Regions from separate parts of the Bacillus methanolicus genome, predicted to be linked through region 2. Evidence: riboswitches for the same ligand, from Rfam matches in the RefSeq annotation. Region 2 holds a riboswitch; the other holds the start of a gene.

Region 1 (6,018 bases), 710 kb from region 2:
CCATACCTCCAATATTGATATAAAAACACAAAAATAAAAAGGCATCTCTAACGACCAAATAGATAGTTAGAAATGCCTAAATAAGCAGGAGTAGACGATCAATTCTACTCTTGATCAAAATTTTGACACCTCCCTATCTCCCGTAGGTCCAGCAGTGTTGTTGAACCAGGCAGGTCTCCTGACTTAAGTCTCATCATCAGCAACATACCTTCCCAATCCTTATGGACCAGTGGCAATTCGTTGTGCTGACTCCTCTCTTACAGTGGCGGGACCGTGTCGGATTTTCACCGATCTTCCCTTTTAATCCTTGAATGCTTTTGATTCAAGGAACCTGATTCCTTCTTTATGGAGTTGTTATTTATGTAAAAGCCATTACTCCGGAAAGAGAAAAGCTTTTCATACGATACCTTTAGAAACAGTTTACTAGGAAATTTTCTAATCTATCAGAAATTCCTCAAATGACCAAAAAAGCTGCGTCCATCCTGTCCGCTAATAAAGAATAGTGGTCGTAATATTCTGAGAAAAAACCATTGTGCTAAGATTACCACTTCCGATTAGGTTCGTCAAATTCTATTTTCAAAGAATTTCTAAATGATTGATTCTTTAACAGATTTTGTTCTTGTATTTTGATAGGTTTTGACGGTAACGTTTTTTGTGATCCATTCAAGTGTTTTCGATATAAGGTCTTGAAAATGTTCCCCGCAAGAAAACGTATGATTGGCTCCGATAACTTCATTTCTTGTGCAAGTTCCCGTTTCTCTTCTAAGAAAAACTTGTTCAAAATCAGCGCTGTATTTTGCAGGAATTTCTTCATCATTTGTACCATGAATAAGCAAGACATCTTTTGAAAAATTTCGTGCAGCGATGAGAGGATGATATTTCTCGAGCGATTGAAAAAATTTCGCTGTAAACGAGTATCCTAAATGGTCTATTGCTGAAACTTTTTTCAAGTTCATCACTTTCTCTCTGCCTACGATCTTTCGAATGTCCTCGTATGGATGGGCTACAGCTGACCAAAGAATAAGTTTGTTTACACGTCCATCTTCAACTGCAGTCAGGAGAGCAGTTGCACCACCGAGACTGTGACCTAAAAGCACAACTTGGTTGTAGTCAATATTTTTTAACTTAATTCCAAAATCGATAACAGCTTTTGTTTGTTCAATTAATTCATCCAACCCACTGTTTCCATAAACGCCCGGACTCTCCCCGCATCCTTCATAATCGAATCTTACAACAACAAATCCGTCCAATGTTAATGCATGCGCCGTTTTTACAAATAGCCGGTCTACCCCAATGCGGCTGCTTGTAAATCCGTGGCAAATAATAACCAATGGATAAGCGCATTCCCCATTCGTTTTTTCATACATAGCCGGAAAATCAATCGTAGCTGCCAGAAATTGTTGTTTCCATGGAATCTTTACATATGTTCCCATATGCTGTTTCTCCTTTTCTTTGGTTTATAAATTTGTGCGTCCAGTTTCACAGTAAGCAAAACCGGAAACACGTAACTAAAATCAAAGAATTATTAATCTCTCGGTTTGTTTTTCGTTAACTTTTCGTACTCTTCCTCAAGTTCACGCAGTGAAAGTTCAAATAGTTGAAAATTCCCTTTTTTATAAACACCTGAAAGGATAAGAAAATCAATTATTTTCTCCTTTTTCTCTTCGAGATGTTTTAAACGGTCTAGATTCATAGCGTTCTCCTTTCTTTTTTTCAATTAAACCTATCATATTTATCGGATTTATAAAACTTAAAAACCCCTTCTTATCGTTTTCTTCCAACGACAAGAAGGGGTTGAATGATTAACATCCGCTCTTCTTATCTTTCAAGCAAAATTTTGCTTGTTGGAATTGGCACAGTTCTCACATGGAGTCTGTTGCCGAGGTTTCAATGGGCCAAGTCCCTCCACCTCTCTGGATAAGAATATTAATATATATTCAATTAGTTAACTTTAAATATAAGTGAATTTGACCGTTTTGTCAATTATTAATGTTCTTATGCAAAAGGCAACGTTTCAATTTCATTCCACTGCCTTCCACTGCTTATTGTTTTGAGCGCTGCTTTTTCAACTCAAAATACGTATCCAGCACTCTTCGTCCAATTTCATAATTTGCGGTATGTCCCGAATTGCCCTGATATGCCCACGGAACCACAACAGCCATCGCAATTTCCGGATTGTCATGTGGTGCATATGCAACCAAGCTTAAATTCATCACTTCAGGCGGCAGGTTATAATTTTTTCGTTGCGGACCATCGTAAAATGCTTGAGCAGTACCGGTTTTCCCTGCAGGAGAATATGGTGCATCTCCAAATCTTCTATAAGCTGTTCCTTCACTATGCTGCATAACCTGGCGGAAGCCTTCTTTCACTTGTCTTAACCAGTCTTCCTTTAAGTCGATCCTATTTAAAATTGCAGGATGAATTTCAGTTACTAACGGCCCGGGTTCACCGTTTGCGGATGGTTGGCGAATTTCTTTCACAAGATGGGGCTTTATCCTATAACCGCCATTGGCGATCGTGGACACATATTGGGCAAGCTGCATCGGTGTATACGTATCATACTGTCCGATTACAAGGTCAAGCAAAAATCCGCCAATTGTTTGCGGGCCTTTATACCCGATTTGTTCGTTCGGAAGGTCAATCCCTGTTCGCACTCCAAGTCCGAATTCGCTGAATGAGTCTCTTATTGTTTGAAATGCTTCCTTATTTTTTAATATTAGCGGCTGATTTGGTATATATGTTCCCTTGCCAATTTCAATCGCTGTTTTAAACATATAGACGTTTGAGGAAACTCTAAGTGCCCGTATATCATTAAGGTAAGCGTTAAAGTTTCTCCATGAACTTTTTTCCTTTGTGCCTTTAATATACAAAGGAGAGTCATAGAAAGTTGACCAAGGGTGGATCGCCCCCGTTTTATAGCCTGTTAATACTGTTGCACCTTTTACCGCAGACCCGACATTGTAAGATGAAGAAATATTCCCTAATGCGTAATCTTGAATAATTCGTTCGCCTGTCTTTTCATCTCTGGCAAAAACTTTCCCTGCCATTGTGAGCACTTCGCCCGTATTCGGATCCATTAAGACGACAAACGCCCGGTCCAACAATCCGGTTCTTGGCATCGATCTCGCTCTTAGCAATTCTTCTTCGATGATCTTTTCAACTGCAATTTGCAAATCCATATCTATTGTCAAAACAAGGTCATTTCCCGGCTTGCCTTCCGAGACAATTTCTGATTTCAATAGATTTCCAGCTTTGTCGGTAATGTTTTTTACTTTTTTCTTCTGTCCGTGAAGCACGTCTTCATATTGCATTTCGAGATAACTTTTTCCTACCCGGTCATTGCGGTTGTAGCCTCTTGATAAGTAGTAATCAAGCTGTTCTTTCGGAAGGCCTTCCTCAGAGGTCGTAATGTTTCCTAGAACGGTTTTAAGCGTATCGCCAAAAGTGTACGATCGATCCCAATCTGTAATCGTATCAACTCCCGGCAAATATTTCAGATTTTCATTCACTCTTGCGATTTCCTCGTCAGTTACATTTTCGTTTTTAACAATTTGAGGAGTAAACGCATAACCGCTGTTAAATTTTCGGTAAATTGCAAGAATCTCAAGATCTTTTTTCGTTAACTCGCTAAGTTCCTTTTCAGTAATCCTATCAAGCTTTAATTGATAAATTTGTTTGTCCGTAAGCTTTTTGTTCTTATAAAGATTCCATTCCTTTGCTGTTATTTTTTTATCAGCTCTTTTAGGATTGTTAATAATCCAATAGTCTTTTTTGTCTCTCTCAGGGATTTTATCATCTTTCATTTCGATTAGAGTTGACAGTTTTTTGGCAATGGTCATCATTTTATCCTGGTCATAGCCTTCGTTGATAAAGATAATTGCATTTTTTGGAGTATTATCAACAACGATTTTGCCGGTGCGGTCAAACATTTTTCCGCGTGGAACCGGATGGCTTACGGTAACATCTACCGTTCTTTCTATTTCTTTCTTATACTCATTTCCATAGACAATTTGCACAACACCGAGCCGCACAATAAGCAATGAAAATAGTAAAAAAACAAAAAAGAATAATAGATTGATCCTGAACTGCACGAACACTTTTTTCTTCTTTTTTTCCATTGATAACCCCTCTTCCTTATATACCTAATGATACCATTTTTGTTAACAAAATGGGGGTTATTTTTCTTTAAATTTAGATTTTTTTGGAAATTTTTGTGTGGGGAGATGCGAGTTGCTGTTATTTTGAAAAATCGCAGTAATATCGAAAAAATCGCTGTTATATTCAAAAAATCGCAATAATATCAAAAAAATCGCAATTATCTTAAAATAATCGCTGTTATCTAGAAATAATCGCAATAATAAAAAAAGTCCGCTAAGTTTAAAGGGATTTTGCAGATTAATAGAGAAATATGAAGTGAATTTATTGAAGGAGTGATATATGTTGATTGTTAAACCTCGAACAATTCCATTAAGAATTAGAAAATGTGAAGCAATTTTGAGACGCCTTCCTAAAAATCATCCAAAACAAGATGCCATTAAAGATGACTTGGCAAAAAGACGTGCAGGTTTTTACGGTGAGCAGGCACTTGACTACCATATTGGTTTCCTCGACGAAAAAATGTATTACATTTTTCATGATCTTCGCCTACCATTCGGTCAACAATATTTTCAAATTGATACTCTCATCCTCTCAACTCATTTCGCATTAATTCTTGAAGTTAAAAATATGGCCGGAACATTATTCTTCGACCCGTCTTTTCATCAGCTAATCCGTACCTATAATGATAAGGAAGAAGTTTTTCTGGATCCAATCATACAGGCAAGACGTCTTCAAATTCAATTTAGAAAATGGTTAAGTGTTCAACAATTTCCTGACATGCCGGTAGAATTTCTTGTCATCATACCCAATACCTCTACGTTTTTAAAAACGCCGCCGGAAAATCAAAACATCAATCAAAAGGTCATAAATGTTCACCGATTATTAGAAAAAATAGAAAACATTCAAGATAAATATAAAGTGGAAAAGATTTGCCCTAAAACGATGAAAAAATTGAACAAATGCCTATTGAAAAATCATACTCCCCCAAATTATGATCTTTTTCAAACATTCGAAATTTCAAGGTCTGAATTATTAACAGGCGTCAGTTGCCCAAATTGTTCCAGCATTCCAATGGCACGAATAAAAGGAAGATGGCAATGCCCGGTTTGTCATTGCGAGTCTAAAGATGCACATTTAGAAGCGATCGAAGATTATTTCCTCCTTTTTCAACCTTCAATTACAAATCCAGAACTTCGCAATTTTCTTCACCTATCCTCTTCTTTTACAGCAACCAGACTACTGAAAGCGATGAATTTGCCCTATTCCGGTTCCAAAAAAGGAAGAGTATATTATCCACATATTAACTAAGAAAAAGGACTGGCTCATAAGGGTCTGACATCCTCCGGAAATGACAATTGTTTTATCAGAGTTTGCCTATATATTGTATTGAAGGGGTCTGCCCCTTTGCTTTTTGAGCCGACCCCCACTTTCTCATTGCGTTTGGTCTATTATTTTTCGAAAAATTCTTTGATAACTTCAGGCACCTGTTGATCATATATATTGTGGATTTCTGGATACTGTTCGTTTTCAAAAAAGAAGGCAGCTACATATTCCCCTTTATCCAAACTCGTATTTTTGATGCACTCTTCTATTTGTTTTTTATCGGTGATCCTCAATGCTTCACCTTTTCTTTCCAATTTTCGTAAGAGTTCTTCAGTTTCCATATTATAGCTATCTGGTAGATCTTTCTGCTTTATCACGAGAATGTGAGATATTTCATCAGGCATGATTCTGGCATTCTCGAACAATCCTTTGTCTCGAAGCCATTTTTCAAAATCTTGATAGGATGGTTTCCACTCAAAATGGATCCTCTTATTGTCTTGCAGAAGAATCTCTATATCGGAAAAGGCTTCCTTGCTTGAATTGATTTCTTCATATGATTCTTGGACTATTTCTTTTTGTAGGATCCTTATCGCTTCA
Region 2 (6,018 bases):
ATGTATTACAAAATGGAAATGACTATGTAATCAATTTTTCTAAATTTCTATTAATAAACAAATTTTTTTCATGCATTGGCAACTGCCTTTGGCATTGCTACAAAAATTTGTTTTCGAGTAGTGTTTACTTTATTACCGTTTGATCTGCTTTGAAATGTCCTTTGATATTCATTAAGAAGCATGTCCAATTCCTGGCTGCAGCGAATCGTTCTCTCACTTGTTAGCCCATGTTTTTGAGCGGAGTCAATCATTTTTTCCCTCTTGTGCTGAATTTCTTTCATCATCCTTTGTTTATTAGTACACAACCTCTTTTCCTCCTAATCTTTTCAATCTTCTTAAGAATATTCGTAAATACATTACTTCAATATTACAAGAATTTCTATGAATGTAAATAGAATCGCAAAATTAGACATTATTTTTCCTAAAAAATTTTTTTCGACTAAAAGTCTGAAAAATGCTGTTCTATTCGACAATTTTTTTAAAGGATGATGGAAGATTTTAAAGCATTTTTTGGAGAAATAAGGATTAAATTAAAAAGGGGCTGACTGAAAAACAAAGGGTCAGACCCCTCCAATTCAAAATATATTGTTGGAGGGAGTCAGACCCTATTCGGAACTTCTTACTGTTCGACTTCTTCCTTTTCGTAAATGGGAACCCAGCCTTCTGTTGTAACAAAAATTCTTACTGCAACCACTTTACGGTCATCTGAAAGAGTGAAATAGTGGCGGGTATTTTCTGGAACGGAAATTAAATCTCCGGGATTTAAATGCACTTCAAAGAAGTTGTGGTCTTTTCCTTGAATAATAAAAACTCCATGACCGCTGACAATAAATCGGACTTCATCATCTGTATGATGGTGTTCTCTTTGGAAATTTTCGAGCAGCTGTTCCAGATTAGGTGTATGTTCTGCCAGAGAAATAACATCCTGAGCTTTATATCCTCGGCGGGCAGAAATGTCTTCAATTTCGGTTTTAAAAACTTCAAGAATTTGTTCTTTTTCTTCATCTGTTAATAAATATTTTTCTCGAAGATTGGATGGAAGCTTTGATATATCCCATTGCTCATAAATTACTCCTTGATTTTCTAAAAATACAGCTACATCCTCTTGAATTTCAATTTTTTCTCCACTGTTTTGCAAGACTATGTACGCCATTTTTCATTCTCCTTTCATTTTTTAGACAACTCTTAACTGTTGATATGACTTATATTCAAGAAGCTTTAATTGATAACGGAATAAAAATTCCGACGCTTCCAGAATTTTTTTCGCTTCAAATGCATTTCTTCCCCAGACAGTAATGCCGTGGTTTCGAATTAATACAGCCCCTGTATCCTCTTTGACGTGCTCAGAAAATGTTCTTGCCAATGTTGGAATATGGGCATGATTATGAATAATCGGAAAACAAAGTACAGCGTCATCCTCCCATATATCAAACGCTTTGATTAATTCCTGACCTTGAAATTTCACTTCACCTTTATCACCGTAAATTTCGGAAATGACATTGTTATCAACTGTATGCACATGCAAACTGCATCCAGCATTCGTCTTTTTGTAAATTTCTACATGAAGCAAAGTTTCAGCTGATGGCTTTAAGTGAGTGTTTTCTACCGGCCGACCGTTTTCGTCAACAAGAAGAAAATCCTCTTCCGTACGTTTTCGCTTGTCTTTGCCGCTTGCTGTTACAAGAAATTGCAAAGGTTTGTCACTAACCTTAATTGCGAGATTCCCGCTCGTCCCCATAAACCAGTCTCTTTCCGCCAATTCATCTTTTACATCAGCAAGCTCATTCCATCTCTCAGCCAACAAACTCATGCTCTCACCCCAATCATCTTTTTAATAGATTCTATACAATCAAAAAATGTTTCAAATGAATCAAATCGAATACCTAGTTCCCGGCATTTATCCTCTAAAAAATCCCGGGCAAGAACGTAATCAGCCTGTTTAGCTGCTTCTAAATCCGTGATCGAGTCGCCAACCACAATTTTATAAAATCTGTTTCCTTCCAGTTTTCTGATAACGGAAGGCTTGCAGCAGCCGCAACCATTTGAACAATAATCATCACAGCTGTACGGCCATAGAATCTCAATATTTTCCCCGCTGAAATCAGCTCCGTTGCAATATAATCCTGCAAAAGGTCCAAATCTTTTAAGAATTGGTTCTACAAAAAAATCAATTCCGCCGCTAACAATAAATAATGGAATATCATGTTCATTAAGAAAATCAATGAACTCTTGAAATCCGGGGCGAATAGAGGCATTCTGAACAGTAAAATGGGCAATTTTATTTCTTAATCTGCTTGGGAGAAGGGAAAACATCTTCCCTACTCCCTCTTGGTTTGTAATTTCCTGAGCTAAAATTTGGTCCTTCACTTGAATCCACTCAGAAGGAGCGAAATTTTGCATAATCGAAATTATATTATCTTTTTCCGTAATCGTTCCATCAAAATCACAAAATACGGCAAATTTTTTCATACGTTCACCTCGAAGGAACCCCATAAATCAATTGCCTTTCTAAGTTCTGGAAAGGTCTCCGCGCTTTCGGATAGTGATTTGCCGGAAAGAACTGCATCAATTGCCTGCCTGAATGCAAGTCCTCCTCCCTTTGTGCCATCCGGATGTCCGTGAACACCGCCGCCTGCATTGATAATGCTGTCAATTCCAAAATCCTGTACAAGAAGAGGCACCAAGCCTGGATGAATGCCTGCTGAAGGAACCGGAAAGCTCGGCTTATAGTCTTCTCTTTCTCTTAAAGCTACAGCCATCGCAAGTGCCTTGTCTCTTTCAAGTGCAACCGTCCCATACGGTGAAGGAAACAAAGAGAAATCGGCTCCCGCATAGCGGGTTAGCTTACCGAGTAAAAGCGAATGAGACAAACCGTAGTAAGGTGATGAGGTGATCGCGCCGCTGAATGCCGGGTGAGCCATAATCGGGAGGGCAATGTTATCATCTTCCCGAAGCTCTTGAAGAATGTCCAAGCCATAGGAAAACACATTAAACAGCAATATGTCTGCACCCAATTCCGCAGCCTTTCTTGCCTGATCACGAAGCTTTGACGAACGCCCTGTTAAATTGACTGCATACAATGTCCGGTGCCCGGTTGTTTCAAAAACATCAAGGAGAGCTTTTTTCCCTTCAGTTATTCGTTGTTCAAATGGCGTCAGCTCATTTTCAAACAGTATTTCGTCATCTTTCACAATATCGACTCCGCCTTTTGCCTGTTCCTTTAGCTGGAATAGCAAATAATTAAGATCCCGGCCAATTAAGCCTTTGAAAATACTCATGACGAGCGGCCTATCGTACACATTTAATTTTTCACGGATGCCGGGAATGCCGAATCGCGGTCCGGGAAAAGCTTTTTTTAGCTCGCTGCTAAACTGTAAATCCAGCAGTTTTATTTTTCCATCCATTGATAATTTTCCGAAAACAGTTGTTAATATGGCTGGAATGTCAAATGAAAAATTCACTGTCGGATAGGCAATTTTAATCAAAGCTTCCGTTTCTTTTTGAGCTCCCCCGGGTGCCAGACCTTCTACAGAAACGACTCTCCCCTTATGTTTTTTGAGCTGATTTTTTTCGAGTTCAGGCAAATTGGTCCAGGAACCGACTGTTAGCCCAAGGGCAATTTCTTCCGCTTTTTTTTCAGGGTCATGTTTGGAGTCAAACACTAAGTACGTCGCAATGATTTCACTCAATTGGAATCTTCCTTTCATGGAAACTGGTTAATACTTACGAAAAATGTTTATTTTTGTTTATCAGGAGTTTACTCCCGTTCAAGGTGCATTTGCTCCCATTCGGCAGGCATCGATATCCTTAAGACTGGTCGATAAATTCAAAAACCGGTTGATAACCTCTTTCTTACGCAACAAAAAAACCTCTTCGACAAGAAGAGGTTAGTGCTGCAAACTAAGATCTTCTCATCTTTCAGCTATTGCTGCAAGAATTAGCACCGTGCTTATAAAATAAGTCGGTTGCCGGGCTTCATTGGGCTCGTCCCTCCGCCTGCTCTTGATAAGAAAACAATATTTGGTTCATATTCAATTTTTTACGCGCTAGATTTATTTGGATTATCGCAGGAATATTTTGATTTGTCAATCCATCATTTTAAAAAATTTTTAAAGCTTTAATTCGCTCAACTGCTTCTAAAAGTCTTTCTTCAGAAGTCAGTAATCCTGCTCTGACATAGCCTTCTCCATGCTTGCCAAAGCCAATGCCCGGCGCAACGACGATATGCGCTTTTTCAAGAAGATAATCAGAAAATTGTTCTGATGTAAAGTTATCCGGCACTTTCAGCCAGGCAAAAAATGATCCTTTTGGAGCTGTTACGTTCCAGCCTATTGACCTTAACCCGTTAATCAAAACATTTCGTCTTGACTCGTACATTTTGTTCAGTTTTTCTACACATTCCTGAGACTCTGTCAACGCAGAAGCTGCGGCCTCCTGAACTGCTCCAAACAAGCTGACATACAAGTGATCCTGTAAAAGGTTAATGGCAGAAATCACACTTTCGTTTCCAACCGCAAACCCGACCCGCCATCCTGCCATGTTATAAGTTTTAGAGAGTGTGTAAATTTCAATACCGACATCTTTTGCACCTTCAAACTGCAAAAAGCTTAGCGGCTTTTGTCCGTCAAAGCCGATGGCTCCATATGCAAAGTCATGAACAACACAAATATCATTTTCCTCGGCAAACTTGACAGTCTGTTCAAAAAATTCTTTTGTCGCCGTTGCCCCGGTCGGGTTATTCGGGTAATTCAAAAACATTAATTTTGCTTTTTTTGCATCTTCTTCCGGCAGATCGGCAAAATCAGGAAGAAAGTCGTTTTCTTCACGGAGCGGCATGGTGATCATCTCAGCACGAGCCAATACAATCCCTGACCAATAATCCGGGTATCCCGGATCAGGAACGAGAGCGGCATCCCCCGGGTTTAACAGACATTGCGGAATTTCAACAAGCCCGGCTTTCCCGCCGAACAATATTGCCACCTCTTTGTCCGGATCCAGTTCCACCCCGTATTCCCGTTTATAAAATAACGCAGCTGCTTGTTTTAAATATCGAAATCCCTGAAATGGTGAATATTTATGGTTCACAGGGTTTGCTGCAGCTTGCTGAAGTTTTTTCACAATATGTTCAGGAGTCGGCTGGTCAGGGTTTCCCTGGCCTAGATTAATGACATCATAGCCTTTCTCAATATATTGGTTTGTTTTTTTTACAAGCGAAGCAAAAAATTGTTTCGGAAGGCTGTTTAATAAATCAGATTGGGAGAAATGTTTCATCGTTACACCTACAATCAGAAATTATTTTCATTTTATAAAATTGTTGAAATTCTAGTCAAAAATAATATAACGTAAATGTAAGCTTGTAAAGAATAAAATTTTTCAAACAGGGTGAAGGTCATGAAATTAACTATAGCATGTATTCAGATGGATCTTGCCTTCGGCGATCCGAAAAAAAATTTTCAATCTGCGGAAAATCTTATACAAGAAGCTGCTGCAAAAAAACCGGATATAATTCTTCTTCCGGAATTATGGACTACAGGATATGATTTGACTCGAATCAATGAAATAGCCGATGAAAATGCTAGTGAAACAACTGTTTTTCTGCAAAATGCAGCAAGAAAACACGGGATCCATTTTGTTGGTGGCTCCGTTGCAAACAAAACCTCTGAAGGAGTCTTTAACACGCTTTTGATTGTCGACAAACACGGCAATAAAATTCACGAATACAGTAAACTCCACTTATTCAAGCTGATGAATGAACATCTTTTTTTGACCCGCGGAAAATCAAAAGGTTTATTTCAGCTTGAAAACAGAAAATTTGCAGGGGTAATTTGCTACGATATTCGTTTCCCGGAATGGATCCGCACTCATACTGCGGAAGGTGCAGAAGCATTGTTTGTTGTGGCAGAATGGCCTCATTCCCGACTTTCCCATTGGCGAAGCCTCTTAATCGCACGCGCAATCGAAAATCAATGTTTTGTCATTGCCTGCAACCGTTCCGGGCAAGACCCGAACAATACATTC

The links. Region 2 has a riboswitch for S-adenosylmethionine ahead of mtnW (2,3-diketo-5-methylthiopentyl-1-phosphate enolase). Riboswitches for the same ligand answer to the same signal wherever they lie in the genome.
Region 1: linked by a shared signal. The riboswitch ahead of fbpA (Fur-regulated basic protein FbpA) and the one ahead of mtnW (2,3-diketo-5-methylthiopentyl-1-phosphate enolase) in region 2 are both predicted to bind S-adenosylmethionine.

Annotation. Positions count from the first base shown of each region.
Region 1 is NZ_PNFF01000001.1:1,257,498-1,263,515, forward strand. It holds cobalamin riboswitch at 152-350, opposite strand; gene C0966_RS06300 (alpha/beta hydrolase family protein) at 588-1,433, opposite strand; gene fbpA (Fur-regulated basic protein FbpA) at 1,526-1,693, opposite strand; SAM riboswitch class I at 1,816-1,924, opposite strand; gene C0966_RS06310 (peptidoglycan D,D-transpeptidase FtsI family protein) at 2,043-4,118, opposite strand; gene C0966_RS06315 (nuclease-related domain-containing protein) at 4,441-5,406, shown strand; gene C0966_RS06320 (DUF6449 domain-containing protein) at 5,547-6,018, opposite strand, start outside.
Region 2 is NZ_PNFF01000001.1:549,318-555,335, reverse strand. It holds gene C0966_RS02840 (aspartyl-phosphate phosphatase Spo0E family protein) at 69-305, opposite strand; gene C0966_RS02835 (1,2-dihydroxy-3-keto-5-methylthiopentene dioxygenase) at 620-1,153, opposite strand; gene C0966_RS02830 (methylthioribulose 1-phosphate dehydratase) at 1,175-1,810, opposite strand; gene C0966_RS02825 (2-hydroxy-3-keto-5-methylthiopentenyl-1-phosphate phosphatase) at 1,807-2,469, opposite strand; gene mtnW (2,3-diketo-5-methylthiopentyl-1-phosphate enolase) at 2,466-3,689, opposite strand; SAM riboswitch class I at 3,909-4,012, opposite strand; gene C0966_RS02815 (pyridoxal phosphate-dependent aminotransferase) at 4,099-5,271, opposite strand; gene C0966_RS02810 (carbon-nitrogen family hydrolase) at 5,392-6,018, shown strand, end outside.